Regions from separate parts of the Solibacillus daqui genome, predicted to be linked through region 3. Evidence: a T-box and tRNA genes for the amino acid it is inferred to sense, from the RefSeq annotation. Region 3 holds a T-box; the other regions hold tRNA genes.
The links. A T-box is a leader RNA that pairs with one kind of tRNA and senses whether it is charged. The one in region 3 lies ahead of argS (arginine--tRNA ligase), so its partner is inferred to be a tRNA-Arg.

Region 1 (7,365 bases), 1.8 Mb from region 3:
ACAAGGTAAAAGCCCTGTAGTCAAAAGTTCAGTCCCTCCAGAGTGGATCCTGAGTACGGCGGAACACGTGAAATTCCGTCGGAATCTGGGAGGACCATCTCCCAAGGCTAAATACTACCTAGTGACCGATAGTGAACCAGTACCGTGAGGGAAAGGTGAAAAGCACCCCGGAAGGGGAGTGAAATAGATCCTGAAACCGTGTGCCTACAAGTAGTTAGAGCCCGTTAATGGGTGATAGCGTGCCTTTTGTAGAATGAACCGGCGAGTTACGATTACGTGCGAGGTTAAGTTGATAAGACGGAGCCGCAGCGAAAGCGAGTCTGAATAGGGCGAATTAGTACGTGGTCGTAGACCCGAAACCAGGTGATCTACCCATGTCCAGGATGAAGGTGAGGTAACACTTACTGGAGGTCCGAACCCACGCACGTTGAAAAGTGCGGGGATGAGGTGTGGGTAGCGGAGAAATTCCAATCGAACTTGGAGATAGCTGGTTCTCTCCGAAATAGCTTTAGGGCTAGCCTCGTGATTGAGAATACCGGAGGTAGAGCACTGTTTGGACTAGGGGGCATCTCGCTTTACCGAATTCAGACAAACTCCGAATGCCGGATATTTATACACGGGAGTCAGACTGCGAGTGATAAGATCCGTAGTCAAAAGGGAAACAGCCCAGACCACCAGCTAAGGTCCCAAAGTAATCGTTAAGTGGAAAAGGATGTGGCGTTGCTTAGACAACCAGGATGTTGGCTTAGAAGCAGCCATCATTTAAAGAGTGCGTAATAGCTCACTGGTCGAGTGACGCTGCGCCGAAAATGTATCGGGGCTAAACGATTCACCGAAGCTGTGGATGCATACCATTGGTATGCGTGGTAGGAGAGCGTTCTAAGGGCGTTGAAGTCAGACCGGAAGGACTGGTGGAGCGCTTAGAAGTGAGAATGCCGGTATGAGTAGCGAAACATGGGTGAGAATCCCATGCACCGTATGACTAAGGTTTCCTGAGGAAGGCTCGTCCGCTCAGGGTTAGTCGGGACCTAAGCCGAGGCCGATAGGCGTAGGCGATGGATAACAGGTTGATATTCCTGTACTACCTCCCCACCGTTTGAGAAATGGGGGGACGCAGTAGGGTAGGGTAAGCAGAGCGTTGGTTGTCTCTGTTCAAGCAGTAAGGTGTGTGCGTAGGCAAATCCGCGTACTTTAACATTGAGCTGTGATGACGACTCCGTATGGAGGAAGTTCCTGATCTCACACTGCCAAGAAAAGCCTCTATCGAGGTGGGAGGTACCCGTACCGCAAACCGACACAGGTAGTCGAGGAGAGAATCCTAAGGTGTGCGAGAGAACTCTCGTTAAGGAACTCGGCAAAATGACCCCGTAACTTCGGGAGAAGGGGTGCTCTGGTAGGGTGTATAGCCCGAGAGAGCCGCAGTGAATAGGCCCAGGCGACTGTTTAGCAAAAACACAGGTCTCTGCAAAACCGTAAGGTGACGTATAGGGGCTGACGCCTGCCCGGTGCTGGAAGGTTAAGAGGAGTGGTTAGCGCAAGCGAAGCTGCGAATTGAAGCCCCAGTAAACGGCGGCCGTAACTATAACGGTCCTAAGGTAGCGAAATTCCTTGTCGGGTAAGTTCCGACCCGCACGAAAGGCGTAACGATCTGGGCACTGTCTCAACGAGAGACTCGGTGAAATTATAGTACCTGTGAAGATGCAGGTTACCCGCGACAGGACGGAAAGACCCCGTGGAGCTTTACTGTAGCTTGATATTGAATTTTGGTACAACTTGTACAGGATAGGTAGGAGCCAGAGATCTCGGAGCGCCAGCTTCGAAGGAGGCGTCGGTGGGATACTACCCTGGTTGTATTGAACTTCTAACCCATGCCCCTTAGCGGGGTAGGAGACAGTGTCAGGCGGACAGTTTGACTGGGGCGGTCGCCTCCTAAAAGGTAACGGAGGCGCCCAAAGGTTCCCTCAGAATGGTTGGAAATCATTCGTAGAGTGTAAAGGCATAAGGGAGCTTGACTGCGAGACCTACAAGTCGAGCAGGGTCGAAAGACGGGCTTAGTGATCCGGTGGTTCCGCATGGAAGGGCCATCGCTCAACGGATAAAAGCTACCCCGGGGATAACAGGCTTATCTCCCCCAAGAGTCCACATCGACGGGGAGGTTTGGCACCTCGATGTCGGCTCATCGCATCCTGGGGCTGTAGTCGGTCCCAAGGGTTGGGCTGTTCGCCCATTAAAGCGGTACGCGAGCTGGGTTCAGAACGTCGTGAGACAGTTCGGTCCCTATCCGTCGTGGGCGTAGGAAATTTGAGAGGAGCTGTCCTTAGTACGAGAGGACCGGGATGGACACACCGCTGGTGTACCAGTTGTCTTGCCAAAGGCATCGCTGGGTAGCTATGTGTGGACGGGATAAGTGCTGAAAGCATCTAAGCATGAAGCCCCCTCAAGATGAGATTTCCCATTACGCAAGTAAGTAAGACCCCTGAAAGACGATCAGGTAGATAGGTTCGAGGTGGAAGTGTGGCGACACATGTAGCTGACGAATACTAATCGGTCGAGGACTTAACCACATGTTTACGAAAATCAATGAACCGTTTATCCAGTTTTGAAAGAACAATCTTTCAATTTAATAAGTGAAGTGATGATGGCAAAGAGGTCACACCTGTTCCCATACCGAACACAGAAGTTAAGCTCTTTAGCGCCGATGGTAGTTGGGGGTTTCCCCCTGTGAGAGTAGGACGTCGCTTCGCTTATTTTTTTAATGCTTCAATAAGTATTTTATGTCGGAGGGGTAGCGAAGTGGCTAAACGCGGCGGACTGTAAATCCGCTCCTTAGGGTTCGGCGGTTCGAATCCGTCCCCCTCCACCATTTTTATTTTTAGGGGCATAGTTTAAAGGTAGAACTACGGTCTCCAAAACCGTCAGTGTGGGTTCGATTCCTACTGCCCCTGCCAATTAATTAAACAAAATATTTATAATGGCGGTTGTGGCGAAGTGGTTAACGCACCTGATTGTGGTTCAGGCATTCGTGGGTTCGATTCCCATCAGTCGCCCCATTTAAACAAAATTGAAATCTTTGGGGTATAGCCAAGCGGTAAGGCAACGGATTTTGATTCCGTCATGCCCTGGTTCGAATCCAGGTACCCCAGCCATTCTCTTTTAATAAGGAGCCATTAGCTCAGTCGGTAGAGCATCTGACTTTTAATCAGAGGGTCGAAGGTTCGAGTCCTTCATGGCTCACCAGTTTTATAAATTTCAAATACTGTCAGAATAAAAAATTCTAAGCATTTTGCGGAAGTAGTTCAGTGGTAGAACACCACCTTGCCAAGGTGGGGGTCGCGAGTTCGAACCTCGTCTTCCGCTCCAAAATGCCGGGGTGGCGGAACTGGCAGACGCACAGGACTTAAAATCCTGCGGTGAGTGATCACCGTGCCGGTTCGATTCCGGCCCTCGGCACCATTTTTTTAAATAAAAAAATTTTAGCGCCCGTAGCTCAATTGGATAGAGCGTTTGACTACGGATCAAAAGGTTATGGGTTCGACTCCTGTCGGGCGCGCCATATATATTTTTCAAATGACAGATCGGAATGTAGCTCAGCTTGGTAGAGCACTTGGTTTGGGACCAAGGGGTCGTAGGTTCGAATCCTGTCATTCCGACCATTACAATGGGGCCTTAGCTCAGCTGGGAGAGCGCCTGCCTTGCACGCAGGAGGTCAGCGGTTCGATCCCGCTAGGCTCCACCATTTATTTTAATAACAATCATGGCTACCTAGCTCAGCTGGCTAGAGCATTCGGTTCATACCCGAAAGGTCGTGGGTTCGACTCCCTCGGTAGCCATTTTAATATGTCGGAGGTATACCCAAGTCTGGCTGAAGGGATCGGTCTTGAAAACCGACAGGCGGGTAACACCGCGCGGGGGTTCGAATCCCTCTACCTCCTCCATTTTAATTGAATAGTTAAATTCCTATTATCGCGGGGTGGAGCAGTGGTAGCTCGTCGGGCTCATAACCCGAAGGTCACAGGTTCAAGTCCTGTCCCCGCAACCAAATAGTGTAGTGATTAGTAGCTACTGAGGTACGAAGTAGATACCAACAAAATAGAACTCGAGAGAACTATAACAAAATATGTTTCTTATTATCGCGGGGTGGAGCAGTGGTAGCTCGTCGGGCTCATAACCCGAAGGTCGCAGGTTCAAGTCCTGTCCCCGCAACCAAATGGTCCCGTGGTGTAGCGGTTAACATGCCTGCCTGTCACGCAGGAGATCGCCGGTTCGATCCCGGTCGGGACCGCCATTTGTGGGTTTGTAGCTCAGTTGGTAGAGCATTAGATTGAAGCTCTAAGTGTCGGCGGTTCGATTCCGTCCAAACCCACCATATGCGGGTGTAGTTTAGTGGTAAAACCTCAGCCTTCCAAGCTGATGTTGTCGGTTCGATTCCGATCACCCGCTCCAGTTTTTTAGAGGGCCTATAGCTCAGCTGGTTAGAGCGCACGCCTGATAAGCGTGAGGTCGATGGTTCGAGTCCATTTAGGCCCACCAAAGTATTATTCCGAAGTAGCTCAGTTGGTAGAGCATCCGGCTGTTAACCGGCAGGTCGCAGGTTCGAGTCCTGCCTTCGGAGCCATGGCCCGTTGGTCAAGTGGTTAAGACACCGCCCTTTCACGGCGGTAACACGGGTTCGAATCCCGTACGGGTCATTCATAAGCGTGTAGCGATTGCTACACGCTTTTTTTTTATAATAAGGGAATTTATAGATAGATAATTGCATTAACAATGTAACTAATTAAGTTTGACTATAGAGTGTAGCTCGGTAAATAAGTGAATTAAATTAAAGAACGAAAGCAGTCATAAAGGGGCTACTTTCGTTCTTTTTTTCTGTTAAAGAAGCAGGCTCATATAAATTTCATTTACAAATCGACCATGGATCAATAGGGAATCTCGTTTGACCCCTTCTTGCATAATGCAGTAATGATTAGCGGTAGAAAGAAGCATTTGAACAGGTAAAAACCAATACTAAGCTAAGTAATAAAATGATGTTAGTTGGAGGACTGCTTTTGAAAAATCATTTGTTAAGAATTACACTGCTTATTTTATTAGTCACGGGATGTAAAACAAATGGTAAGGAACAAATAGTAGAGGAAGCAGAACAGCCAAATAACCTAACTGCTGTCGAAGTAATCGCAGAAAACCTAAAGGCTCCGTGGGCAATTGAAAAGCATAAAGAAACCTTTTATATAACCGAGCGTACAGGAGCGATTGTAAAAATTGAGGCTGATTCTATGTCGCGTTAGAATGTGAAGCTTGAACAAACGCTTTCTACTGCTGCAGAGGCTGGGTTACTTGGCTTTGTGTTAGCACCGAATTTTTCAAATTCCAATGTAGCATTTGCGTATTACACATATGAAATGGCCGATAAACAGTTGAACCGTGTAGTATTGTTGCAGCTTGATGATGAAGTTTGGTATGAGCGAAAGACACTAATAGATGGGATTCCCAGTGGAATATATCATCACGGGGGGCGCTTGAAAATTGGGCCAGATAATAAGCTATATGTAACAGCAGGGGATGCATCCAATCCTGAGCTTACGCAAAATAAAGAGAATCTTGCTGGGAAGATTTTGCGTATGAATTTAGATGGCCCGATTCCAGACGATAATCCATTTAAAAACTCATATGTATACAGTTATGGGCATCGCAACCCGCAAGGACTCGTTTGGTCGACTGAGGGAGTAATGTATGCAACGGGGCATGGACAAAGCGCGAATAATAAGTAAATGAAATTAAGGTGGGCAAAAATTATGGCTGGCCCATTATTGAAGGAATAGAAAAGCAAGATGAAATGATGCAGCCATTATTCACATCAGGGAAGGACAGTACTTGGGCGCCGTCGGGTATGGCTTATGATCGTGATGTACTTTATGTGGCAGCTCTAAGAGGAACAGCACTACTAGCTTTTGATTTAAAAACAGATGAAGTGCATGAAGTTGTCAATGATGTTGGCCGGATTCGTGACGTATGGATTGAAGAGGATATGCTGTACTTTATTACGAATAATACCGATGGACGTGGGCAACCAGCTACGGGAGATGACCGATTGTATCGTATGAAGCTTATAGGTGAATAAATGATATTACATTAAATCCGCGCAATTGAAGATGGTTATATGCGCGGATTTTTCCGTTTTACAATGTAATCCAATATCTTCGTGTTAATTTTTGATCACCTGGATCAACGCGTTTGTCTTCTAATAAACCGCCATTGTTCTCAATTACTTTGTAGGAAGCAATATTATCATCTGTACATGTAACGAGGACTTTTTGTAAGCCGAAATTTTTGGCTTCTTCTAATGCCAGCTTTAACATTTCTGTTGCGAGTCCTTGACGACGTTTGCTTGGGGCAACGGAGTATCCGATATGCCCGATATAATTAAGCAAATAATCATTGAGCTCTTTACGGAAGTTAAGCATGCCGACTACGTTGTCATTGTTGTCTATCGCAATATATTGCTCTGCAGGCATATAACCATTTTGAACAGTTTCCCAATGGCGATTTTTTTCAATTTGATCAAGCCATTGTTCTATACTTTCGGCAAAAGCAATTTGTGAACTGCCCTCAATACCGCTTGGGTTATAAGGAAATTCATTTTTATAAGCAATAAGTTGAGACTCGTAAGCTAAGCTAGGGTGGATAAGCTGAATAGATGCCATATATATTTCTCCTTTTGATTTTTTTATAAAGTTATTCAATTTTAATATTTATGTAATAAAATGTAAACAAAAATCAGCCTATCTAAAAGTAATGATAGACTGTTTTTTTTACTATGCCCAAAATAATTCATCGAGTGTTTTATTTAACGTTTTACAAATCGCGATACATACACTGAGTGTCGGATTGTATTTGCCAAGCTCGATTAAGCCGATTGTTTGGCGCGTAACCCCAACTTTTTTAGCCAGTTCCTCTTGTGACAAGTCCATCTCAATGCGAGCCATTTTTAAACGTACATTTTTCATTTCATCTCACCACTCATCTTCATTATCTTCTAGCATTTTAGCATTAATTTGCTTACTTTTATTAACGGCGGATTGATAGCTAATAAATAAAAATAGGGCTAAAAATGGTGCATAGATTACTAATGAAATTAAAAACACCATAAAGAAATACTCAATAGCCTGTGCATTATTGTCTGTGTAGTTGATGGCACTATTTAATGCCATAGCTAGCGCGATTACGACACCACAAAGGATGCCAATTACGACTGTTTTTGTGCTATAGCGATATTTGCTGTTGGCATCATATATTTCAACCTCTTCTGATATAACGCCACTATACATTCCACGAATACTATAATAAATACCACATGTCATTAAAATAATC
Region 2 (7,365 bases), 1.4 Mb from region 3:
GTCCCTAAATTTGCATCTAAGTCTTTAAAGATGTTTAATTGATTTTTGGCATTTTCTAATATTGCGCTATTTGAAACGCTCGATTTTTTCGTTCCTAATGCATTGTATAATGCTAAAACACTTTCAATTTCTAGTGAAGTCCACTGACTTGAATCTCCCAGCGCGTCAATAGCTGTTATAACCGTTTGTACTGCACTATCTAAAGAGCTAATTGCATTACTTACTTCAGCATAGTAGGCAGGCATCGACGTTTGAAGTTTTGTTTTTTGATGTTCTGTTAGCATATAATACAGCTCAACTAATTTTGCCTTTTGCGCCTCTGTTACTGGAGATGTTAACGCATTAACAGCTTCTCTTATTTTGTCTAGTGCTAGCTGATCGAATTTTGCAGCATCTGTTACAGATGTTAACGTATATTCAAAAGATTGTTTATTTTGATTGGTTAAAGTTAATTTATTTAATGTACTGTCATAGCGAATGTTGCTTAAGGATTCATTCACTACTTTTGTAGCCGTAGTTGGTGTGCTAGGCGCAATTTGATATAGTGCCTTCCCCGAGCTATTATTAATAAAATAAACGACTTTATTTGTTGAATCTAATACTAAATTTCCGATATTTGTATGTGCCTTTAGAGAAGTTGGAGTTAAATTAGTTAAAGCCACATGGAATAACTCCCCTGCCTTCTCCTCATCAACATAATAGATTGCATCATTTACTTGAACTGAATTTGTAATCGTTTTAAAGATATCTTTAGAATCAAATGAAGTTACTGAAGGGGCCCCTAAAATAACCGTTTGACTATTATTTGTTAAGAAGTTTTTATATGAAATATTCGTACCATTAGAAGCCACTTCATCTTTTGCCACATCCAAGTGATACCATTTGCCATCATCTAATTTTACGATATTCCAAGAATGGTACTTTCCATCTGCAAGTCCGTATACATACTGCACATTAATACCCGCCTTATTTAACAATAAGTAAGTCCACATTGCATATGCATGCGATGATAAAGCCCCTTTTGAGTTAAAACCTGCCAAACCATGACTAGTAGCATTATAACTATTATTTTTGATTAAAAAATCGTGTGCAGCTTTAATTTTTCCTATCGTACTCGTTTGGGCTGAAATACCTGTTTGTTGTAACAAAGCAGGACTGTTATTTAATATACTTAACGTTGTCTGATCAGCAAAATATTCCGCAGTAAATGAGATAGTAGATTTAACAGCTGCATCTTGTCCTGTTTGAGTAATATGAACCGTTGCTTTTTTTAAGTACCCATAAGCCTTTAACGCTGTATCATTATCTATGTTATTTTTTAATTGTTGAAAAACCTTATCTACTTCTTCCTTGGCTTGCTCCTTCGTCTTTCCATTTAATTCATAAATAAAAGAAGTTTTTAATGCCGTTAAATTTGTTGAAATCGTATTTTCTAAATCTGGAATAGTTGTTACTGATTCTACTGTTATTGCATTTCCATTAGTTAATGCATTATTTATCTCAAAACTAACCGTCTCTTCAGCCGCTAAAGCCCCATCTGCCACTAAGACACTGGCCGGCACTGCAACCAACGCAGCTAAGATTTTTTTTGAATGGTTCATGTATGACACATCTCCTTCTCACTTCTAAATATATACAAAATCACATTACTTTTTATATCGGCAGACATCCCATAATTTAGAACAAAAATAGGTAACGAACTAAGCAAATAGATGCCATTTCGTAAAAAATGTCTAGTACAAAGCGCTAATATATCTCTATTTGCAGGAAGAAACGATACATGTTACTGTAAAATAAAACCAAGCATGAAGGAGGAACATTTGTGAAATGTTATTTCATTGCGATTTTTTGTGCAATCATTTCCCTCGGTAGCTTGGCACTTCCAGCCAATAACGCCGAGGCTAAACAATTATTTAAAGATATACCGACGAGCCATTACGCTTCTGAAGCCATTCAATGGGCATATGAATTTGATATAATTCACGGCTATCCTGACGGCACATTCCGCCCAAATCAGGCCGTCACCGAGCAGCAGTTTGCCCAAATATTCGTCAGTTATTTCGATTTAGAGCCTGTTGAAGAGGAGCTCATGAAATTTTCAAAAAAACAAATTGCCTCGGATGCCATTTATAATACGCTTGCTGCTTACCAAGTTCCGTTAAATGGTTACTTCGATAATCAAATCCGTAGCTCAGCCGTTACTCGTGGGACTGTTGCTCAAGCCCTTGCATATATGCTCAACGGTGACACGACGCTCAATTCGTCCATTCAATTTTTATTAGATTATTACATTACTTCTGGACAAAATCCGAAGTATGAAAACACTAATCTCCAACGCTATTTCGGTGCGTCGAATCATTTAACTCGCGCACAGCTTGTTGTTTTCTTTTACAAGCTACAATCAAAAAGCTTTTTCTATATTTCACCTAAAGCCGAACAAAGCTTTGAAAATACAGAGCACTACACACTCAATAAGCGCGCAAATTTAGCACGTAACATACTCGACAAATCACTAAGAAAAGGCTCCAATTGGTCTACAGAAGCAAACAACAAACCAAACAAAACATGGAACGGTGAGTACACGTATTTTTACACATATGGAAATGACGATCTCGATTCACGTGGACGTATTTTATCGATTACCAACAGTTCAAAATCCAGTTTCAACGTCACTTATTACACATACGATGGTTGGAACTCAGGTACAGTTGAAGGCGTAGCAACAATTGTTTCAGATAAAAAAGCGCGCCTAAACAAAACATCTGAAGGCACGCGTTGTGTCATTGAATTTGAAAAAATCGGTACTAACGTTATTAAGACAACTGAATATTATTGCGAAGCCGGTCGCGACAAAGGAACAAACTACAATGGTACATTAACGCTTGAAACGAACTAAATGAATATAAAAAAGCACATCGCATTTAGCGATGTGCTTTTTTTCAAGTGTATGACCCGTACGGGATTCGAACCCGTGTTACCGCCGTGAAAGGGCGGTGTCTTAACCACTTGACCAACGGGCCAATGGCTCCGAAGGCAGGACTCGAACCTGCGACCTGCCGGTTAACAGCCGGATGCTCTACCAACTGAGCTACTTCGGAAACATACTATGGTGGGCCTAAATGGACTCGAACCATCGACCTCACGCTTATCAGGCGTGCGCTCTAACCAGCTGAGCTATAGGCCCATAATATGGTGGGTTTGGACGGAATCGAACCGCCGACACTTAGAGCTTCAATCTAATGCTCTACCAACTGAGCTACAAACCCACAAAAAAATGGCGGTCCCGACCGGGATCGAACCGGCGATCTCCTGCGTGACAGGCAGGCATGTTAACCGCTACACCACGGGACCAACATATTGTTTAAAACTTATAAAATTAAAATGGAGGAGGTAGAGGGATTCGAACCCCCGCGCGGTGTTACCCGCCTGTCGGTTTTCAAGACCGATCCCTTCAGCCAGACTTGGGTATACCTCCAAAGGGAAAATGAAATATATGGTGGAGCCTAGCGGGATCGAACCGCTGACCTCCTGCGTGCAAGGCAGGCGCTCTCCCAGCTGAGCTAAGGCCCCATTGTAATGGTCGGAATGACAGGATTCGAACCTACGACCCCTTGGTCCCAAACCAAGTGCTCTACCAAGCTGAGCTACATTCCGATCTGTCATTTTAAAAATATATATGGCGCGCCCGACAGGAGTCGAACCCATAACCTTTTGATCCGTAGTCAAACGCTCTATCCAATTGAGCTACGGGCGCTAAAAATTTCTTTGTTTTAAAAAATGGTGCCGAGGGCCGGAATCGAACCGGCACGGTGATCACTCACCGCAGGATTTTAAGTCCTGTGCGTCTGCCAGTTCCGCCACCCCGGCATTTTGGAGCGGAAGACGAGGTTCGAACTCGCGACCCCCACCTTGGCAAGGTGGTGTTCTACCACTGAACTACTTCCGCAAAATGCTTAGAATTTTTTATTCTGACAGTATGTAAAATTATAAAAACTGGTGAGCCATGAAGGACTCGAACCTTCGACCCTCTGATTAAAAGTCAGATGCTCTACCGACTGAGCTAATGGCTCTCTAAAATGGTGCCGGCGAAAGGAGTCGAACCCTCGACCTACTGATTACAAGTCAGTTGCTCTACCAACTGAGCTACACCGGCATTTTAGAAATGGTGGAGGATGACGGGCTCGAACCGCCGACCCCCTGCTTGTAAGGCAGGTGCTCTCCCAGCTGAGCTAATCCTCCTGGGTAATAACCTAGCGACGTCCTACTCTCACAGGGGGAAACCCCCAACTACCATCGGCGCTAAAGAGCTTAACTTCTGTGTTCGGTATGGGAACAGGTGTGACCTCTTTGCCATCATCACTAGATTAATTTGAAAGAATTATTCTTTCAAAACTGGATAAACGGTTCATTGATTTTCGTAAACATGTGGTTAAGTCCTCGACCGATTAGTATTCGTCAGCTACATGTGTCGCCACACTTCCACCTCGAACCTATCTACCTGATCGTCTTTCAGGGGTCTTACTTACTTGCGTAATGGGAAATCTCATCTTGAGGGGGCTTCATGCTTAGATGCTTTCAGCACTTATCCCGTCCACACATAGCTACCCAGCGATGCCTTTGGCAAGACAACTGGTACACCAGCGGTGTGTCCATCCCGGTCCTCTCGTACTAAGGACAGCTCCTCTCAAATTTCCTACGCCCACGACGGATAGGGACCGAACTGTCTCACGACGTTCTGAACCCAGCTCGCGTACCGCTTTAATGGGCGAACAGCCCAACCCTTGGGACCGACTACAGCCCCAGGATGCGATGAGCCGACATCGAGGTGCCAAACCTCCCCGTCGATGTGGACTCTTGGGGGAGATAAGCCTGTTATCCCCGGGGTAGCTTTTATCCGTTGAGCGATGGCCCTTCCATGCGGAACCACCGGATCACTAAGCCCGTCTTTCGACCCTGCTCGACTTGTAGGTCTCGCAGTCAAGCTCCCTTATGCCTTTACACTCTACGAATGATTTCCAACCATTCTGAGGGAACCTTTGGGCGCCTCCGTTACCTTTTAGGAGGCGACCGCCCCAGTCAAACTGTCCGCCTGACACTGTCTCCTACCCCGCTAAGGGGCATGGGTTAGAAGTTCAATACAACCAGGGTAGTATCCCACCGACGCCTCCTTCGAAGCTGGCGCTCCGAGATCTCTGGCTCCTACCTATCCTGTACAAGTTGTACCAAAATTCAATATCAAGCTACAGTAAAGCTCCACGGGGTCTTTCCGTCCTGTCGCGGGTAACCTGCATCTTCACAGGTACTATAATTTCACCGAGTCTCTCGTTGAGACAGTGCCCAGATCGTTACGCCTTTCGTGCGGGTCGGAACTTACCCGACAAGGAATTTCGCTACCTTAGGACCGTTATAGTTACGGCCGCCGTTTACTGGGGCTTCAATTCGCAGCTTCGCTTGCGCTAACCACTCCTCTTAACCTTCCAGCACCGGGCAGGCGTCAGCCCCTATACGTCACCTTACGGTTTTGCAGAGACCTGTGTTTTTGCTAAACAGTCGCCTGGGCCTATTCACTGCGGCTCTCTCGGGCTATACACCCTACCAGAGCACCCCTTCTCCCGAAGTTACGGGGTCATTTTGCCGAGTTCCTTAACGAGAGTTCTCTCGCACACCTTAGGATTCTCTCCTCGACTACCTGTGTCGGTTTGCGGTACGGGTACCTCCCACCTCGATAGAGGCTTTTCTTGGCAGTGTGAGATCAGGAACTTCCTCCATACGGAGTCGTCATCACAGCTCAATGTTAAAGTACGCGGATTTGCCTACGCACACACCTTACTGCTTGAACAGAGACAACCAACGCTCTGCTTACCCTACCCTACTGCGTCCCCCCATTTCTCAAACGGTGGGGAGGTAGTACAGGAATATCAACCTGTTATCCATCGCCTACGCCTATCGGCCTCGGCTTAGGTCCCGACTAACCCTGAGCGGACGAGCCTTCCTCAGGAAACCTTAGTCATACGGTGCATGGGATTCTCACCCATGTTTCGCTACTCATACCGGCATTCTCACTTCTAAGCGCTCCACCAGTCCTTCCGGTCTGACTTCAACGCCCTTAGAACGCTCTCCTACCACGCATACCAATGGTATGCATCCACAGCTTCGGTGAATCGTTTAGCCCCGATACATTTTCGGCGCAGCGTCACTCGACCAGTGAGCTATTACGCACTCTTTAAATGATGGCTGCTTCTAAGCCAACATCCTGGTTGTCTAAGCAACGCCACATCCTTTTCCACTTAACGATTACTTTGGGACCTTAGCTGGTGGTCTGGGCTGTTTCCCTTTTGACTACGGATCTTATCACTCGCAGTCTGACTCCCGTGTATAAATATCCGGCATTCGGAGTTTGTCTGAATTCGGTAAAGCGAGATGCCCCCTAGTCCAAACAGTGCTCTACCTCCGGTATTCTCAATCACGAGGCTAGCCCTAAAGCTATTTCGGAGAGAACCAGCTATCTCCAAGTTCGATTGGAATTTCTCCGCTACCCACACCTCATCCCCGCACTTTTCAACGTGCGTGGGTTCGGACCTCCAGTAAGTGTTACCTCACCTTCATCCTGGACATGGGTAGATCACCTGGTTTCGGGTCTACGACCACGTACTAATTCGCCCTATTCAGACTCGCTTTCGCTGCGGCTCCGTCTTCTCAACTTAACCTCGCACGTAATCGTAACTCGCCGGTTCATTCTACAAAAGGCACGCTATCACCCATTAACGGGCTCTAACTACTTGTAGGCACACGGTTTCAGGTTCTATTTCACTCCCCTTCCGGGGTGCTTTTCACCTTTCCCTCACGGTACTGGTTCACTATCGGTCACTAGGTAGTATTTAGCCTTGGGAGATGGTCCTCCCGGATTCCGACGGAATTTCACGTGTTCCGCCGTACTCAGGATCCACTCTGGAGAGAATGACTTTTTGGCTACAGGGCTTTTACCTTCTCTTGCGGACCTTTCCAAGTCGCTTCGCCTAAATCATTCTTTTGTAACTCCGTATAGAGTGTCCTACAACCCCAAAGAGCAAGCTCTTTGGTTTGGGCTCTTCCCGTTTCGCTCGCCGCTACTCAGGGAATCGAATTTTCTTTCTGTTCCTGCAGGTACTTAGATGTTTCAGTTCCCTGCGTCTGTCCTCATCACGCTATGTATTCACGTGTAGATACTATCCGATTAAAGATAGTGGGTTCCCCCATTCGGAAATCCCCGGATCAAAGCTTACTTACAGCTCCCCGAGGCATATCGGTGTTAGTGCCGTCCTTCATCGACTCCTAGTGCCAAGGCATCCACCGTGCGCCCTTATTAACTTAACCAAAGTTAAACTT
Region 3 (7,365 bases):
CTGGAGAAAGTATTAAGTATATCTGGTATATTGATACTGATTTCGGATCAGCTAATCTAATGGATATGGCAGACATTCGCAATCATCGACATCACGGGGCATTTGGTATATTAATTGCTGAGTCTAGAGGGTCAAAGTTTCTTCATCCTAAGACTAGAAAAGAAGGAAATATCGGACACCAAGCCATTATTTCGAATCCATTGCTCCCTGAGTTTAGAGAGTTCTCGCTCGTCATGCATGATGGAGTAAGACTTCTTGATAAGAATGGCAATTTAATAATTGATCCCGAACCACTCCTCGTCGATCCAGAGGAAGAAATAGAAGATTTTGAAGATCAGGGTTCAAGAGGCTTTAATTATCGAAACGAGCGTTTTAGTCATCATGTTACAGATTTGAATGATGTTTTTAAAGTCTTTAGTGCAGATAAAGTAAGAAACCCAAGCACACCATTATTCTTGGCTTATCCAGGAGACCCAGTAACAATTCGTTTTGCGTTCCCTTCCGATAAACCGCGAGCCCATACATTCACCATCCATGCACACCATTTCTTAAGAAGTAAAAAAGACATTTCTTCTTCAATTGCTTCCTTTAAAGGAGAAAATACTGTAGGAACTAATGACGATTTCCATTTATTCTACGGAGCAGGTGGACTGTCTCAACAACCAGGAGACTATATGTATCGTTCAGGAAATATTAGATGGGATATTGAATTAGGTTTATGGGGCATTTTTAGAGTCCTTAATAGTACTAATTCAGATTTAGCACCTCTAAAAGACTATTCAGAATCAGCAAAAGATTGTGAATAAGGTTCAACATCAAGCGGTATTCAAAATGATAAAAACCTCAACTGTTACTGCAATCAATTTGTGGAAGTCTGTTTAACAAGGTGCTCTCGAGCATGTTTCAGAAAATCGAGTAGGCGCATGAATTCATTCATGCGCCTCTCAAAGATCGATACGTGCGGGTCATCCGCGCCAAGGAGTTCCCACAGCTCATAAGGTTCTTGGGAATTGATTGTAATATAGAACCTACAGATTACAAACTCTTTTTCAAGTACACTAACGACAGGTACTATATTAAGTCGTACATCCCCTACCACACAATGCATGCTTATTGATGAACCATTCCTTTGATTTTAAACCCGTTTATACAATCTCTACATATTACTCGGAGTCTTCAACCCTAATAGCTTCAGCCCGTCCTGCAATACGGTTGCTACACAGTAGCAAAACAGTAATCGGCTCTCCTTTGCTGAGTCTTCTACTAAGATTTTTGTATTGCCATAGTATTTATTAAAGGCTCTCGCTAATTGAAGCACATACTTCGCAACGATTGATGGGTCTGCCTGCTCGTAAGCCTCTTTAACCGCTTTTGGATAGTCTTGCAAACAAAGAATAGCTGGCCAAGCTTGTTCTTCTAATTTCATGAAGTCGATGTTAGATGGTGTGAAGTTTGCTTTCTCTAATATCGATGAAATACGTGCATATGTATATTGCACATATGGGCCAGTTTCGCCTTCAAAATTCATCATCTGCTCTAGTGAAAATTCAATATCATTCAATCTGAAATTTTTTAAATCATTGAAAATAACCGCGCCAACCCCAACTTGATGTGCAACTTCCTCCATGTTTTGTAACGCTGGATTTTTGTCCTGAATATTTTGTCTCGCGGTTTGAACAGCCTCGTCTAGGACATCTATTAGCAAAATTACTCTGCCTTTACGTGTCGACATTTTCTTCCCGTCTTTTAACATCATCCCAAAAGGTACATGCTGTAGCTGCTTTGCCCATGTATAGCCCATCTTGTCAATCACCTTAAAAAATTGCTTGAAGTGTAACGTTTGCTCATTGCCCACAACATAAAAGATTTTCTCAGGGCTATATTGTTTTTGACGATAAAAGGCTGCCGCTAAATCACGTGTCGCATATAGCGTTGCACCGTCCTGCTTCGTAATTAAGCACGGTGGCATATCTTTTAGCGCCACCACATTTGCGCCATCTGAAACCGTTAGTAACTCCTTACCATTTAACTCCTCTACAACAGCTTGCATCTTGTCGTTATAAAAGGCTTCCCCCTCTAAGGAATCAAATTCAATACCGAGTTGGTCATAAATTCCCTTGAATTCTTCTAGAGATACACGTTTAAACCATTCCCATAATGCGATTGCTTCTGCATCCTGATCTTCTAATGCTTTAAATGCAGCACGTGCTTTTACATTAAGTGCTTCATCTTGCTCTGCTTCATCATGAAACTTCACATAAAGTTTTAATAGCTCTTGAATAGGTGCTTTTTCAATCGATTCCTTCGAGCCCCATAGACGGTAAGCAACAATCAGCTTACCAAACTGTGTCCCCCAATCACCTAAATGGTTGACACGAACTACTTCATAACCATTCTTTTGTGCAATATTCGCAAGCGCATTGCCAATGACAGTAGAACGCAAATGCCCCATCGAAAAAGGCTTTGCAATATTCGGTGATGAAAAATCAATTACAACACGTTGACCGTTTTTCTCAGCCTGGGCATAGTTGTCCTTATTGCTTACAATGTCTGTCAAAACCTGCTGCGTGACAGCTGACTGATTGACAAAGAAATTAATATAGCCACCTACTACTTGAACATCCTGAATAAACGGATGCTTAATTTTCTCACCAATGGATTGTGCAATTTGCTGTGGTGCTTGTTTAAATTTTTTAGCAAGTGTAAAGCATGGAAACGCGAGGTCCCCTAAATGCTGATGCTTCGGCTTTTCTAGTAAAGCGATTATTTCTAGTGTTGTTAGTTCACTTTCAATTGTCTGTTCTAAAATCTTTGCGACTGTTTGAATCATGTTATTTTCCCTCCAAATATTATTAACTATTGTCTTTTTTACGTTATATCACAGAAAAAAATTTGCCTTTCCAATCCAATAAAAAAAGCCCTCGTCTCTAAAAAAGAGACGAGAGCTATAAATTCCCGTGGTACCACTCTAGTTGCCACATAACTGTGACCGCTTTCCATTCGTAACGAGGTGACTCCCCGGCATTCCCTACTCCATTCAAGATGCATCTCCAAAGTGCGTTTCACCAATACTTTTTGCATTAGGCTCCCACCATCCCTAACTCGCTAAACCAAAATCATATTAGCTACTTTCTTCTTCACTGATTTTTATAAATTTGAAATTGATTATATACATTGATTTGGATAAGAGTCAATAGTTATTTAATTTTCATTCTATTCTTATACTGCATAAAGTAAATTTATTTGACCTTAATCGCTAAAACAATTCCATCTCATAATGAGCATTTTTCAAGACAAAATTTGGAACCAAGTGTATTTATCTAATAAAATCCGTTCTGTTACGCTACGGTGGACGCTTTCCTGAGGGCGTGGCTTCAACTAACTTGTATGTGCTTTTTACGGTGGCACATACAAGTGGATTTTCCACGCACGCTTGATCCTCTAGGAGTCGCCCCCGTCACTTCGCGGCACTCTACCATCAAACTAAAGTTGGTTTTTATTCAAAATTTTAGAATAAATTTTTTGGTTCAAGCGCTGTTAATAAAACTCAAAGTTACAATAATGTATACAAAGTAGTATTCTATTCTTCACCGCCGCCTCGCGATAGCGCTAGCGGCAGCATTTTGCGCTCTTAACTATATAGGAAAAAGTAACATTTTTATTTGGCGGGCCTTGCATGCGGCATTAAAGACAGTAGTATGGACACGTACCACGTGGCCATAATGCTGTCATGCCGTAGCCCGCCGAAAATAAGTAACACTGCACTCAATCCATTTTTTGCTAGTGAATTTGCTCAATGTTAGCTCCACCTTACTGAAATAGAACAACTAATAAGTATCCAAGAACGGATAAGCAAACTGATCCTACAAGTCCTACTCCAAATGCTTTTCCACCTAATTTTTTGAGGGTTTTTAGTTCAACATTTAATCCTAAACCAGCCATTGCCATGGCAATTAAAATATACGCAATATTAACGATAACTTGTGCAACAGACTGCGGTACAATGCCAAGTGAATTAAAGGCACTCATTGCTAAAAATCCAACAATAAACCAAGGAATAATTGATAAAGAAAATGCTTCTTTCTCTTGACCCTTTTCACTTCTTCTATACCAAATACCTACCAAAATGGCTACCGGTACTAATAAAGCTACACGTGTTAACTTTACAATGATTGCTATATCTTCAGCTTCATCTCCACCAGCTGCAGCGGCTGCAATGGCATGTGCAATTTCATGTAATGTCCCGCCAGCAAAAATCCCGTATTCTGTCGGTGTTAAACCAAGTACTGAATACAACAATGTATATACAAGGGTAAATAGCGTTCCGAGCATTGCCACAATCGCGACACTTATTGCAGTTTCTTTTTCATTTGCTTTTATTTGTGGCGCAATCGCTACAACTGCAGCCGCTCCGCAAATTGCTGTTCCACACGCCGTTAGAATCCCAAGTTTTTTCTCTACATGAAAAACTTTTGATAGCCCGTATACTACAAATAATGCAAAAACTAAATTAATCAAAGCAATAAGAAATACACTTGCGCCCGCATTATAAATATCCACTAAATTTAAACGCATCCCTAGAAAAATAATTCCTAAACGTAATAATTTTTTACTTGAAAATGAAATACCCGTCTGCCATGCTTCTGGAACATCAATCGTTGCTTTCCAAATCATCCCTATTATGATTGCAATAACAAGCTGCCCCATAATCGAGAAAAAAGGCAAGATTGAAATGTATTTTGCAATGATTGCAATTCCTAGTGTTAATAATAACCCTTTCACAAAAGGTGCAGAAAAATGCTTTCTAATGTCCATCTAGTTCACTTCTTTCGTCCTTTATTGCTACTATTTGATGAAAATTAAACTCTTTCTAAAGCCGTTAATTCCAGAAAAAGATCGACATCCTGAACACAAAGTTTCATTCCTTTTTCCCAAAAGTCTTCTTTTGTAATGTCCTCATTTAAATGTTTCAGGATCAATTCTTCGATGGGCATTTTCCCTGAATCTCGCAACAATTGAATATAAATATTTTCAAATTCAGGTCCAATTTCTTTTGCTTTTTCATATAAACTATATGTTAGTAAATAGCCAAATGTGTATGGGAAATTATAAAATGGTGCATCTGTAATATAAAAATGTGGTGTCCAAAGCCACGTATATACTGATACATTATCAAGAGAATCTCTATATCCATCCAAAATTGCTTCTTGCATTAACTCATTTAATCGCTGTGTAGAAACTAGCCCTTTTTTTCTTTCCTCATAAAAATTTTGCTCAAAAAGAAACCTGCTATGAATGTTCATAAAATTCATTACACTTCTTTTTAATTTTTCGTCAACTAGAGTTATTTTTTCTGATTTTGATTCAGCCGCTTCAATTGCTGCATCCAATACAATCAATTCAGCAAAAAATGAAGCCGTTTCAGCAATACATAGTGGATATTGTCGGTTCAAACTTGAAATCCCATTCATAGCTGTATTATGAAAAGCATGCCCTAGTTCATGTGCAAGTGTTAAAATACTTTTCATCGTTTCATCAAATGTCATAAAAATTCTTGATTCCTCAGACATTGGAAAGCCCGCACAAAATGCAGCGGCTGACTTTTTAGGGCGATTTTCTGCTTCTATCCACCCTCCTTCAATTGCAGTTGTTACAAATGCTTCTAACTGCTTTCCAAATTTACGAAAGAAGCCTTTTACTAAATCAATTGCATCATCATAATGAATCTTTTGGCTGTTTGTTTCAAAATTTGCCCAAAAGTTATAGGATTGCATCTTCTCTTCACCAGTCATTTTCCCTTTTCGATATAAATATTCTGCAAAAGCATTTTTATTCTTGCTTACAACAGACCACATTGCCTCTAGTGTTTGTTTTTTCATTCGATTTTTACGTAAAGGCTCTTCCAAAACATCATCGATTCCTTGAAAATTGTATAGTTGAAGTCGAAAACCAGCTATATGATTTAATACCTTGGCAAAGGTTTCTTTTTGCTCTGACCATTTAAGCTCTAATTTTTCGTGCGCTGCTTTACGTAGTTCCTCATTCGAATGTGCGCGTAAATTCAAAGCTTGCCCTATTGAATATTTCTGTGGCTTTCCTTCCAATTGAATTTCAATTTCGAGATTACCCATTAATGTTTGATATAGCTGTCCCCACGCATGATAACCATCTATAGATAACTTAGACAAAATCGCTTTTTCATTAGAAGTTAGAGTTGTTTTACCTTCTTCACGCCATTCTGCCAATATAAATGTAAAGTCTTTTAACTCCTCAGATTTAAGAACATCAATCCATATTTCCAATGAAGTACTTGCTAAGATAGCTTGAAAATTTGTTAATATAACACCATATTTACTTTTTAATTTAGTAACCCTGCCTTGAAAAACACTCGCCTCTTGATCAGATGGGTTTTGCGCTAATAAGCAAGTGATAAATGAGGAAGCTTGTGACAATTTAAGCTTAATACTGTCGATTTCCATTAGTATATTTAGGATATGATCAGCATCTTCTACACTTGAAATACTAGTAACTGCTATATCTCCATCCAATTTAGCCAATCCTTGTTCGATATCCAGTATGTGATTTGAAAATTGATTTGATTTTTTTAAGCTTTGAAAAATACTATCTAAATTCCAGATTTGTCGATATTTATTTCTACCCAATTATTCTCCCCCTAATTAAGAACATATATTCTATATTACATTAACTAGAATTTTCTGACTACAAAAAATATTCAAAGTTACTTTTGTGATTTTATCAACTAAAAGAATTAAAATATGTTATAATTTCCCTAATATTACAGGAGGTATTAGTCCAATGGTAAAAAAATAACATGAGAAAATCTTTAATTATTTTAATAATTTACATGTAGATTTTCTCTTTCATAATATCAATATCAAGTATAGAGGAGACATAACATGTTAAACAAAATAAGTGATACGATCTATTATTTTCCTAATCAAGATGATAAAGACCGACCTACATTAGGCTTGGTATGCGGCGACCAATATAGCTTAATTATTGATTCTGGGAATTCTACACAGCATGCTATTGATTTTTTATTAGAAATCGAGAAGTTAAATGTACCCCCAGTTAGATATATGGTTATTACGCATGCGCATTGGGATCACTTTTTAGGAATGAATGAAATTGATGCAACTATTATAGTTAACAGTCTAACAAATGAATTGTTGAAAAAATGGAGAAATTACACATTCGATGATAAATCATTACTTGAATATGTAGGTAATAATGAAATGAGTTCTATGTGTATGGAAATTATACAGTCCGAAATCCCAAATAGGTCTAGCTTTAAATTGCGTTCTCCAGATGTAATTTTTGAAGATACTTTAACTATTGATTTAG
Region 4 (7,365 bases), 1.5 Mb from region 3:
CCACTTGACCAACGGGCCGTGGCGGAGAATGAGGGATTTGAACCCTCGCGCCGGTTACCCGACCTACACCCTTAGCAGGGGCGCCTCTTCAGCCTCTTGAGTAATTCCCCTTAAATAAATATGGCTCCGAAGGCAGGACTCGAACCTGCGACCTGCCGGTTAACAGCCGGATGCTCTACCAACTGAGCTACTTCGGAACGTTTTATATGGTGGGCCTAAATGGACTCGAACCATCGACCTCACGCTTATCAGGCGTGCGCTCTAACCAGCTGAGCTATAGGCCCTCTTAAAAACTGGAGCGGGTGATCGGAATCGAACCGACAACATCAGCTTGGAAGGCTGAGGTTTTACCACTAAACTACACCCGCATATGGTGGGTTTGGACGGAATCGAACCGCCGACACTTAGAGCTTCAATCTAATGCTCTACCAACTGAGCTACAAACCCATAAAAAATGGCGGTCCCGACCGGGATCGAACCGGCGATCTCCTGCGTGACAGGCAGGCATGTTAACCGCTACACCACGGGACCATTTGGTTGCGGGGACAGGACTTGAACCTGTGACCTTCGGGTTATGAGCCCGACGAGCTACCACTGCTCCACCCCGCGATAATAAAAAACTCAATTATTCAATTAAAATGGAGGAGGTAGAGGGATTCGAACCCCCGCGCGGTGTTACCCGCCTGTCGGTTTTCAAGACCGATCCCTTCAGCCAGACTTGGGTATACCTCCGAGTTAAATATGTGATTACTGGTGGACCTTACAGGACTCGAACCTGTGACCGGACGGTTATGAGCCGTCTGCTCTAACCAACTGAGCTAAAGGTCCTTAAGATGGCTACCGAGGGAGTCGAACCCACGACCTTTCGGGTATGAACCGAATGCTCTAGCCAGCTGAGCTAGGTAGCCAGGATCTTTATTTTGGTTGTCTTTTATGGTGGAGCCTAGCGGGATCGAACCGCTGACCTCCTGCGTGCAAGGCAGGCGCTCTCCCAGCTGAGCTAAGGCCCCATTATAATGGTCGGAATGACAGGATTCGAACCTACGACCCCTTGGTCCCAAACCAAGTGCTCTACCAAGCTGAGCTACATTCCGTAATCTGGCGCGCCCGACAGGAGTCGAACCCATAACCTTTTGATCCGTAGTCAAACGCTCTATCCAATTGAGCTACGGGCGCGCTATACATATTAAAATAAAATGGTGCCGAGGGCCGGAATCGAACCGGCACGGTGATCACTCACCGCAGGATTTTAAGTCCTGTGCGTCTGCCAGTTCCGCCACCCCGGCATTTTTTGGAGCGGAAGACGAGGTTCGAACTCGCGACCCCCACCTTGGCAAGGTGGTGTTCTACCACTGAACTACTTCCGCAAAATGCTTAAGATATTTTTTATCTGACAGTTATGAAATTAAATGGTGCGGGTGAAGGGAGTCGAACCCCCACGCCTTGCGGCGCTAGATCCTAAGTCTAGTGCGTCTGCCAATTCCGCCACACCCGCTAAAGCAAATTACTGGTGAGCCATGAAGGACTCGAACCTTCGACCCTCTGATTAAAAGTCAGATGCTCTACCGACTGAGCTAATGGCTCTCTAAAATGGTGCCGGCGAAAGGAGTCGAACCCTCGACCTACTGATTACAAGTCAGTTGCTCTACCAACTGAGCTACACCGGCATTTTAGAAATGGTGGAGGATGACGGGCTCGAACCGCCGACCCCCTGCTTGTAAGGCAGGTGCTCTCCCAGCTGAGCTAATCCTCCTGGGTAATATTGTTACATTTCGTAAGTGACCTTTCTCTTAAGGACAAGATTTATAATATCAGTATTCATAAGAAAATGCAATGATTTTTTGAAAACTTTTTTAAAAAATATATTTTTTTCAAAAATCCCCATCAAATGACCTTGTTAACCAATGAAAACGATTTCTTAGTATATCGAAATTCTAATATGATTATCCATTTTTTTCAACAGTTGTTTTTCATTTTTATAAAAAAATTTATGCTCTTCGTTATTTAATTATATGTAAAAATTCGAAAAATACTGTTGGCTCAACTAGTAGATATAGATTCTTACCATAAGAATCTATATTTTTACATTAACCCAAATTCAAACACAACGAAATGTTATTTGCCCGTTTCGTTGTACTCTTTCCACAATCCCTAAAATTTCAGCATAATTAACATAGCCAATTACTTCCGAAAAAATAAGCGTAGGCATCGTATGCATTAAATTACCATAAAGAGCATTCGCCAGTTTTAAGACTGACTCATTGCCTTGTTCAATCTGTTTTGCAATTCGCTGCACTTTGTAATCAATCTTCGCGATATTTAATTGGGCTACCTCAGAAAAATTAGTAAATATCTTTTCATGACCAGCAAATACCGTTGAAATTAATAATTTCTGACATTGCTCAATTGATTGACGATGCTGTAATACTGTTGGAAGCAATAATTTCCTTGAATCAAAGTCAATTAATGCATTTGTCGACCCCTTTTCGATAATTAAATCTCCCGTAAACAACCAGCCTGATTCTTCATCATATAAAGTTATTGAGTCCAATGAATGCCCTGGCGTTTCCAAAACTTTTAATTCTCCAACATAATCATTTGCTTGAATTGGCTCAATCACAGACTTTATACGCAATCCACCAGCATCATTTAGTGTTTGCTTCATTTTCTCTATACGGGACGCCATAACATGTGTACAACCATAGTGTTCATATAGCTCTTCAAAAAATTGAATTTTAGTCTGCTGATAAGTTGTTGTCAATGCTAGCCTCTCTAATGCAAGTGGATGTGCGAATACCGGAATTTGCTTTTTTCCAATAATTTTATTGACCATACCAATATGATCAATATGGTGGTGAGTCAAAATGATTTGATCAATATCCATTATGTTTAAATCATATGCAGCAAGCTGTTCATCAAAAAACACTTCATATTCGGCTGAATCAATTCCTGCATCAATTAATGTTAGCTTATTTTGGTGTTCAAATAGGTAACAGTTAATATTATTCATTTGTCCGTATTTAACTGGATAAATAATTGGATATACTTTTTTAGTATTATATTCAAAAACTGCACTCACCTTTATGCCTCCTCTATTTCATCAAATTAAATCTATTATAATTTCTCGAATACTATTTGATTATTGAACAAAAATATATCATTTCAAAATATCTTTGAAGGGATACTTTTATGGCCGCGTTTACATCAATAATTCAGCCATTTGTATCAACTCAACTCTTACATAAATTCTGACCAAATTTTACACCTGTTGCTTATATTAAATATAACGGGCTGGAAGCCATATTATTTAACTACCCAAACTACAATGAAAATTACTATATTACAGTAGCTAAAACGGATCAATTTAACGCCAGGCATGCTGTTCTTATCCATGAACTATCTCATAGCTATTGGCTTACTTTCGGTGTAGCACGTTTTCCTTACGAATTATTGGACTTAAATTACTCTATATGTGAGAAAATCATTTTACTGCGTAATGAAGAACAAAAAGCACTATAAAAAGCACTCCAATATGGCTAACTCGCTACTACATATGATTTCATTGGTTTTAGAAAAGCCAGAATTTCTTTATTTCCTCAAGAAAAAAGTTATGAAGCAGCCTGAAAAACAATAGCAGATCCTACATACTATATCGAAAATAAGGCATTCAAGGACATTACAGCAAGTCAAAGGTGAATGGTATATTAAAAAAAGCTTATATGCTTAAACTGACGCTCTGGAAAGCTATATACATAATTCAAAAAATAATGTTATAAAGTAACCTGACTTTGAGCAATTTAACCAATCAATTGGTTAACAAATTATTTTTGCCGGTACTTTAACAGACGTAGCCCTTAATCCAATGAATATTATAAATCAATTCATCATTACTTTAACAAAATAATAAATGGTACCACGTCTTAAATAATTACACAGCTTATAAGAAAGACTTTTAAGTAAATAACTCGACTAGAGCATTTCAATATGGAGAAACTAATAATCAATTAATATTGATTACAAAAAAACGCTAAGCAAGGAAAATATGCTTAGCGTTTTCTTGTTTTACTTATGTATGACCCGTACGGGATTCGAACCCGTGTTACCGCCGTGAAAGGGCGGTGTCTTAACCACTTGACCAACGGGCCGTGGCGGAGAATGAGGGATTTGAACCCTCGCGCCGGTTACCCGACCTACACCCTTAGCAGGGGCGCCTCTTCAGCCTCTTGAGTAATTCCCCTTAAATAAATATGGCTCCGAAGGCAGGACTCGAACCTGCGACCTGCCGGTTAACAGCCGGATGCTCTACCAACTGAGCTACTTCGGAACGTTTTATATGGTGGGCCTAAATGGACTCGAACCATCGACCTCACGCTTATCAGGCGTGCGCTCTAACCAGCTGAGCTATAGGCCCTCTTAAAAACTGGAGCGGGTGATCGGAATCGAACCGACAACATCAGCTTGGAAGGCTGAGGTTTTACCACTAAACTACACCCGCATATGGTGGGTTTGGACGGAATCGAACCGCCGACACTTAGAGCTTCAATCTAATGCTCTACCAACTGAGCTACAAACCCATAAAAAATGGCGGTCCCGACCGGGATCGAACCGGCGATCTCCTGCGTGACAGGCAGGCATGTTAACCGCTACACCACGGGACCATTTGGTTGCGGGGACAGGACTTGAACCTGTGACCTTCGGGTTATGAGCCCGACGAGCTACCACTGCTCCACCCCGCGATAATAAAAAACTCAATTATTCAATTAAAATGGAGGAGGTAGAGGGATTCGAACCCCCGCGCGGTGTTACCCGCCTGTCGGTTTTCAAGACCGATCCCTTCAGCCAGACTTGGGTATACCTCCGAGTTAAATATGTGATTACTGGTGGACCTTACAGGACTCGAACCTGTGACCGGACGGTTATGAGCCGTCTGCTCTAACCAACTGAGCTAAAGGTCCTTAAGATGGCTACCGAGGGAGTCGAACCCACGACCTTTCGGGTATGAACCGAATGCTCTAGCCAGCTGAGCTAGGTAGCCAGGATCTTTATTTTGGTTGTCTTTTATGGTGGAGCCTAGCGGGATCGAACCGCTGACCTCCTGCGTGCAAGGCAGGCGCTCTCCCAGCTGAGCTAAGGCCCCATTATAATGGTCGGAATGACAGGATTCGAACCTACGACCCCTTGGTCCCAAACCAAGTGCTCTACCAAGCTGAGCTACATTCCGTAATCTGGCGCGCCCGACAGGAGTCGAACCCATAACCTTTTGATCCGTAGTCAAACGCTCTATCCAATTGAGCTACGGGCGCGCTATACATATTAAAATAAAATGGTGCCGAGGGCCGGAATCGAACCGGCACGGTGATCACTCACCGCAGGATTTTAAGTCCTGTGCGTCTGCCAGTTCCGCCACCCCGGCATTTTTTGGAGCGGAAGACGAGGTTCGAACTCGCGACCCCCACCTTGGCAAGGTGGTGTTCTACCACTGAACTACTTCCGCAAAATGCTTAAGATATTTTTTATCTGACAGTTATGAAATTAAATGGTGCGGGTGAAGGAGTCGAACCCCCACGCCTTGCGGCGCTAGATCCTAAGTCTAGTGCGTCTGCCAATTCCGCCACACCCGCTAAAGCAAATTACTGGTGAGCCATGAAGGACTCGAACCTTCGACCCTCTGATTAAAAGTCAGATGCTCTACCGACTGAGCTAATGGCTCTCTAAAATGGTGCCGGCGAAAGGAGTCGAACCCTCGACCTACTGATTACAAGTCAGTTGCTCTACCAACTGAGCTACACCGGCATTTTAGAAATGGTGGAGGATGACGGGCTCGAACCGCCGACCCCCTGCTTGTAAGGCAGGTGCTCTCCCAGCTGAGCTAATCCTCCTGGGTAATAACCTAGCGACGTCCTACTCTCACAGGGGGAAACCCCCAACTACCATCGGCGCTAAAGAGCTTAACTTCTGTGTTCGGTATGGGAACAGGTGTGACCTCTTTGCCATCATCACTAGATTAATTTGAAAGAATTATTCTTTCAAAACTGGATAAACGGTTCATTGATTTTCGTAAACATGTGGTTAAGTCCTCGACCGATTAGTATTCGTCAGCTACATGTGTCGCCACACTTCCACCTCGAACCTATCTACCTGATCGTCTTTCAGGGGTCTTACTTACTTGAGTAATGGGAAATCTCATCTTGAGGGGGCTTCATGCTTAGATGCTTTCAGCACTTATCCCGTCCACACATAGCTACCCAGCGATGCCTTTGGCAAGACAACTGGTACACCAGCGGTGTGTCCATCCCGGTCCTCTCGTACTAAGGACAGCTCCTCTCAAATTTCCTACGCCCACGACGGATAGGGACCGAACTGTCTCACGACGTTCTGAACCCAGCTCGCGTACCGCTTTAATGGGCGAACAGCCCAACCCTTGGGACCGACTACAGCCCCAGGATGCGATGAGCCGACATCGAGGTGCCAAACCTCCCCGTCGATGTGGACTCTTGGGGGAGATAAGCCTGTTATCCCCGGGGTAGCTTTTATCCGTTGAGCGATGGCCCTTCCATGCGGAACCACCGGATCACTAAGCCCGTCTTTCGACCCTGCTCGACTTGTAGGTCTCGCAGTCAAGCTCCCTTATGCCTTTACACTCTACGAATGATTTCCAACCATTCTGAGGGAACCTTTGGGCGCCTCCGTTACCTTTTAGGAGGCGACCGCCCCAGTCAAACTGTCCGCCTGACACTGTCTCCTACCCCGCTAAGGGGCATGGGTTAGAAGTTCAATACAACCAGGGTAGTATCCCACCGACGCCTCCTTCGAAGCTGGCGCTCCGAGATCTCTGGCTCCTACCTATCCTGTACAAGTTGTACCAAAATTCAATATCAAGCTACAGTAAAGCTCCACGGGGTCTTTCCGTCCTGTCGCGGGTAACCTGCATCTTCACAGGTACTATAATTTCACCGAGTCTCTCGTTGAGACAGTGCCCAGATCGTTACGCCTTTCGTGCGGGTCGGAACTTACCCGACAAGGAATTTCGCTACCTTAGGACCGTTATAGTTACGGCCGCCGTTTACTGGGGCTTCAATTCGCAGCTTCGCTTGCGCTAACCACTCCTCTTAACCTTCCAGCACCGGGCAGGCGTCAGCCCCTATACGTCACCTTACGGTTTTGCAGAGACCTGTGTTTTTGCTAAACAGTCGCCTGGGCCTATTCACTGCGGCTCTCTCGGGCTATACACCCTACCAGAGCACCCCTTCTCCCGAAGTTACGGGGTCATTTTGCCGAGTTCCTTAACGAGAGTTCTCTCGCACACCTTAGGATTCTCTCCTCGACTACCTGTGTCGGTTTGCGGTACGGGTACCTCCCACCTCG

Region 1: it encodes a tRNA-Arg, which carries the amino acid that the T-box ahead of argS (arginine--tRNA ligase) is inferred to sense. The anticodon was not compared.
Region 2: it encodes a tRNA-Arg, which carries the amino acid that the T-box ahead of argS (arginine--tRNA ligase) is inferred to sense. The anticodon was not compared.
Region 4: it encodes a tRNA-Arg, which carries the amino acid that the T-box ahead of argS (arginine--tRNA ligase) is inferred to sense. The anticodon was not compared.

The regions. Positions count from the first base shown of each region.
Region 1 covers NZ_CP114887.1:3,877,624-3,884,988, reverse strand. The annotation lists rRNA gene O7776_RS19150 (23S ribosomal RNA) at 1-2,564, shown strand, start outside; rRNA gene rrf (5S ribosomal RNA) at 2,629-2,744, shown strand; tRNA gene O7776_RS19140 (tRNA-Tyr) at 2,780-2,863, shown strand; tRNA gene O7776_RS19135 (tRNA-Trp) at 2,875-2,948, shown strand; tRNA gene O7776_RS19130 (tRNA-His) at 2,975-3,050, shown strand; tRNA gene O7776_RS19125 (tRNA-Gln) at 3,072-3,146, shown strand; tRNA gene O7776_RS19120 (tRNA-Lys) at 3,162-3,237, shown strand; tRNA gene O7776_RS19115 (tRNA-Gly) at 3,286-3,360, shown strand; tRNA gene O7776_RS19110 (tRNA-Leu) at 3,365-3,453, shown strand; tRNA gene O7776_RS19105 (tRNA-Arg) at 3,477-3,553, shown strand; tRNA gene O7776_RS19100 (tRNA-Pro) at 3,577-3,653, shown strand; tRNA gene O7776_RS19095 (tRNA-Ala) at 3,661-3,736, shown strand; tRNA gene O7776_RS19090 (tRNA-Met) at 3,757-3,830, shown strand; tRNA gene O7776_RS19085 (tRNA-Ser) at 3,843-3,935, shown strand; tRNA gene O7776_RS19080 (tRNA-Met) at 3,965-4,039, shown strand; tRNA gene O7776_RS19075 (tRNA-Met) at 4,132-4,206, shown strand; tRNA gene O7776_RS19070 (tRNA-Asp) at 4,210-4,285, shown strand; tRNA gene O7776_RS19065 (tRNA-Phe) at 4,291-4,366, shown strand; tRNA gene O7776_RS19060 (tRNA-Gly) at 4,370-4,443, shown strand; tRNA gene O7776_RS19055 (tRNA-Ile) at 4,454-4,530, shown strand; tRNA gene O7776_RS19050 (tRNA-Asn) at 4,540-4,615, shown strand; tRNA gene O7776_RS19045 (tRNA-Glu) at 4,617-4,688, shown strand; partial or broken gene O7776_RS19040 (PQQ-dependent sugar dehydrogenase) at 5,046-6,115, shown strand; gene O7776_RS19035 (GNAT family N-acetyltransferase) at 6,174-6,698, opposite strand; gene O7776_RS19030 (helix-turn-helix transcriptional regulator) at 6,810-7,001, opposite strand; gene O7776_RS19025 (DUF6773 family protein) at 7,008-7,365, opposite strand, start outside.
Region 2 covers NZ_CP114887.1:219,565-226,929, reverse strand. The annotation lists gene O7776_RS01155 (S-layer homology domain-containing protein) at 1-1,601, opposite strand, end outside; gene O7776_RS01150 (S-layer homology domain-containing protein) at 1,823-2,896, shown strand; tRNA gene O7776_RS01145 (tRNA-Glu) at 2,949-3,020, opposite strand; tRNA gene O7776_RS01140 (tRNA-Asn) at 3,023-3,098, opposite strand; tRNA gene O7776_RS01135 (tRNA-Ile) at 3,108-3,184, opposite strand; tRNA gene O7776_RS01130 (tRNA-Phe) at 3,191-3,266, opposite strand; tRNA gene O7776_RS01125 (tRNA-Asp) at 3,276-3,351, opposite strand; tRNA gene O7776_RS01120 (tRNA-Ser) at 3,383-3,475, opposite strand; tRNA gene O7776_RS01115 (tRNA-Ala) at 3,495-3,570, opposite strand; tRNA gene O7776_RS01110 (tRNA-Pro) at 3,578-3,654, opposite strand; tRNA gene O7776_RS01105 (tRNA-Arg) at 3,678-3,754, opposite strand; tRNA gene O7776_RS01100 (tRNA-Leu) at 3,779-3,867, opposite strand; tRNA gene O7776_RS01095 (tRNA-Gly) at 3,872-3,946, opposite strand; tRNA gene O7776_RS01090 (tRNA-Lys) at 3,995-4,070, opposite strand; tRNA gene O7776_RS01085 (tRNA-Thr) at 4,078-4,153, opposite strand; tRNA gene O7776_RS01080 (tRNA-Val) at 4,164-4,239, opposite strand; rRNA gene rrf (5S ribosomal RNA) at 4,249-4,364, opposite strand; rRNA gene O7776_RS01070 (23S ribosomal RNA) at 4,426-7,353, opposite strand.
Region 3 covers NZ_CP114887.1:1,575,817-1,583,181, reverse strand. The annotation lists gene O7776_RS07570 (multicopper oxidase domain-containing protein) at 1-806, shown strand, start outside; gene argS (arginine--tRNA ligase) at 1,157-2,830, opposite strand; T-box leader at 2,932-3,150, opposite strand; gene O7776_RS07560 (YeiH family protein) at 3,811-4,815, opposite strand; gene O7776_RS07555 (M3 family oligoendopeptidase) at 4,860-6,662, opposite strand; gene O7776_RS07550 (MBL fold metallo-hydrolase) at 6,918-7,365, shown strand, end outside.
Region 4 covers NZ_CP114887.1:3,068,308-3,075,672, forward strand. The annotation lists tRNA gene O7776_RS14985 (tRNA-Glu) at 1-18, opposite strand, end outside; tRNA gene O7776_RS14990 (tRNA-Ser) at 20-110, opposite strand; tRNA gene O7776_RS14995 (tRNA-Asn) at 122-197, opposite strand; tRNA gene O7776_RS15000 (tRNA-Ile) at 208-284, opposite strand; tRNA gene O7776_RS15005 (tRNA-Gly) at 295-368, opposite strand; tRNA gene O7776_RS15010 (tRNA-Phe) at 372-447, opposite strand; tRNA gene O7776_RS15015 (tRNA-Asp) at 456-531, opposite strand; tRNA gene O7776_RS15020 (tRNA-Met) at 535-609, opposite strand; tRNA gene O7776_RS15025 (tRNA-Ser) at 640-732, opposite strand; tRNA gene O7776_RS15030 (tRNA-Ile) at 752-828, opposite strand; tRNA gene O7776_RS15035 (tRNA-Met) at 835-908, opposite strand; tRNA gene O7776_RS15040 (tRNA-Ala) at 935-1,010, opposite strand; tRNA gene O7776_RS15045 (tRNA-Pro) at 1,018-1,094, opposite strand; tRNA gene O7776_RS15050 (tRNA-Arg) at 1,100-1,176, opposite strand; tRNA gene O7776_RS15055 (tRNA-Leu) at 1,198-1,286, opposite strand; tRNA gene O7776_RS15060 (tRNA-Gly) at 1,293-1,367, opposite strand; tRNA gene O7776_RS15065 (tRNA-Leu) at 1,411-1,495, opposite strand; tRNA gene O7776_RS15070 (tRNA-Lys) at 1,509-1,584, opposite strand; tRNA gene O7776_RS15075 (tRNA-Thr) at 1,592-1,667, opposite strand; tRNA gene O7776_RS15080 (tRNA-Val) at 1,678-1,753, opposite strand; gene O7776_RS15085 (MBL fold metallo-hydrolase) at 2,099-3,079, opposite strand; tRNA gene O7776_RS15090 (tRNA-Glu) at 4,074-4,145, opposite strand; tRNA gene O7776_RS15095 (tRNA-Ser) at 4,147-4,237, opposite strand; tRNA gene O7776_RS15100 (tRNA-Asn) at 4,249-4,324, opposite strand; tRNA gene O7776_RS15105 (tRNA-Ile) at 4,335-4,411, opposite strand; tRNA gene O7776_RS15110 (tRNA-Gly) at 4,422-4,495, opposite strand; tRNA gene O7776_RS15115 (tRNA-Phe) at 4,499-4,574, opposite strand; tRNA gene O7776_RS15120 (tRNA-Asp) at 4,583-4,658, opposite strand; tRNA gene O7776_RS15125 (tRNA-Met) at 4,662-4,736, opposite strand; tRNA gene O7776_RS15130 (tRNA-Ser) at 4,767-4,859, opposite strand; tRNA gene O7776_RS15135 (tRNA-Ile) at 4,879-4,955, opposite strand; tRNA gene O7776_RS15140 (tRNA-Met) at 4,962-5,035, opposite strand; tRNA gene O7776_RS15145 (tRNA-Ala) at 5,062-5,137, opposite strand; tRNA gene O7776_RS15150 (tRNA-Pro) at 5,145-5,221, opposite strand; tRNA gene O7776_RS15155 (tRNA-Arg) at 5,227-5,303, opposite strand; tRNA gene O7776_RS15160 (tRNA-Leu) at 5,325-5,413, opposite strand; tRNA gene O7776_RS15165 (tRNA-Gly) at 5,420-5,494, opposite strand; tRNA gene O7776_RS15170 (tRNA-Leu) at 5,538-5,621, opposite strand; tRNA gene O7776_RS15175 (tRNA-Lys) at 5,635-5,710, opposite strand; tRNA gene O7776_RS15180 (tRNA-Thr) at 5,718-5,793, opposite strand; tRNA gene O7776_RS15185 (tRNA-Val) at 5,804-5,879, opposite strand; rRNA gene rrf (5S ribosomal RNA) at 5,889-6,004, opposite strand; rRNA gene O7776_RS15195 (23S ribosomal RNA) at 6,066-7,365, opposite strand, start outside.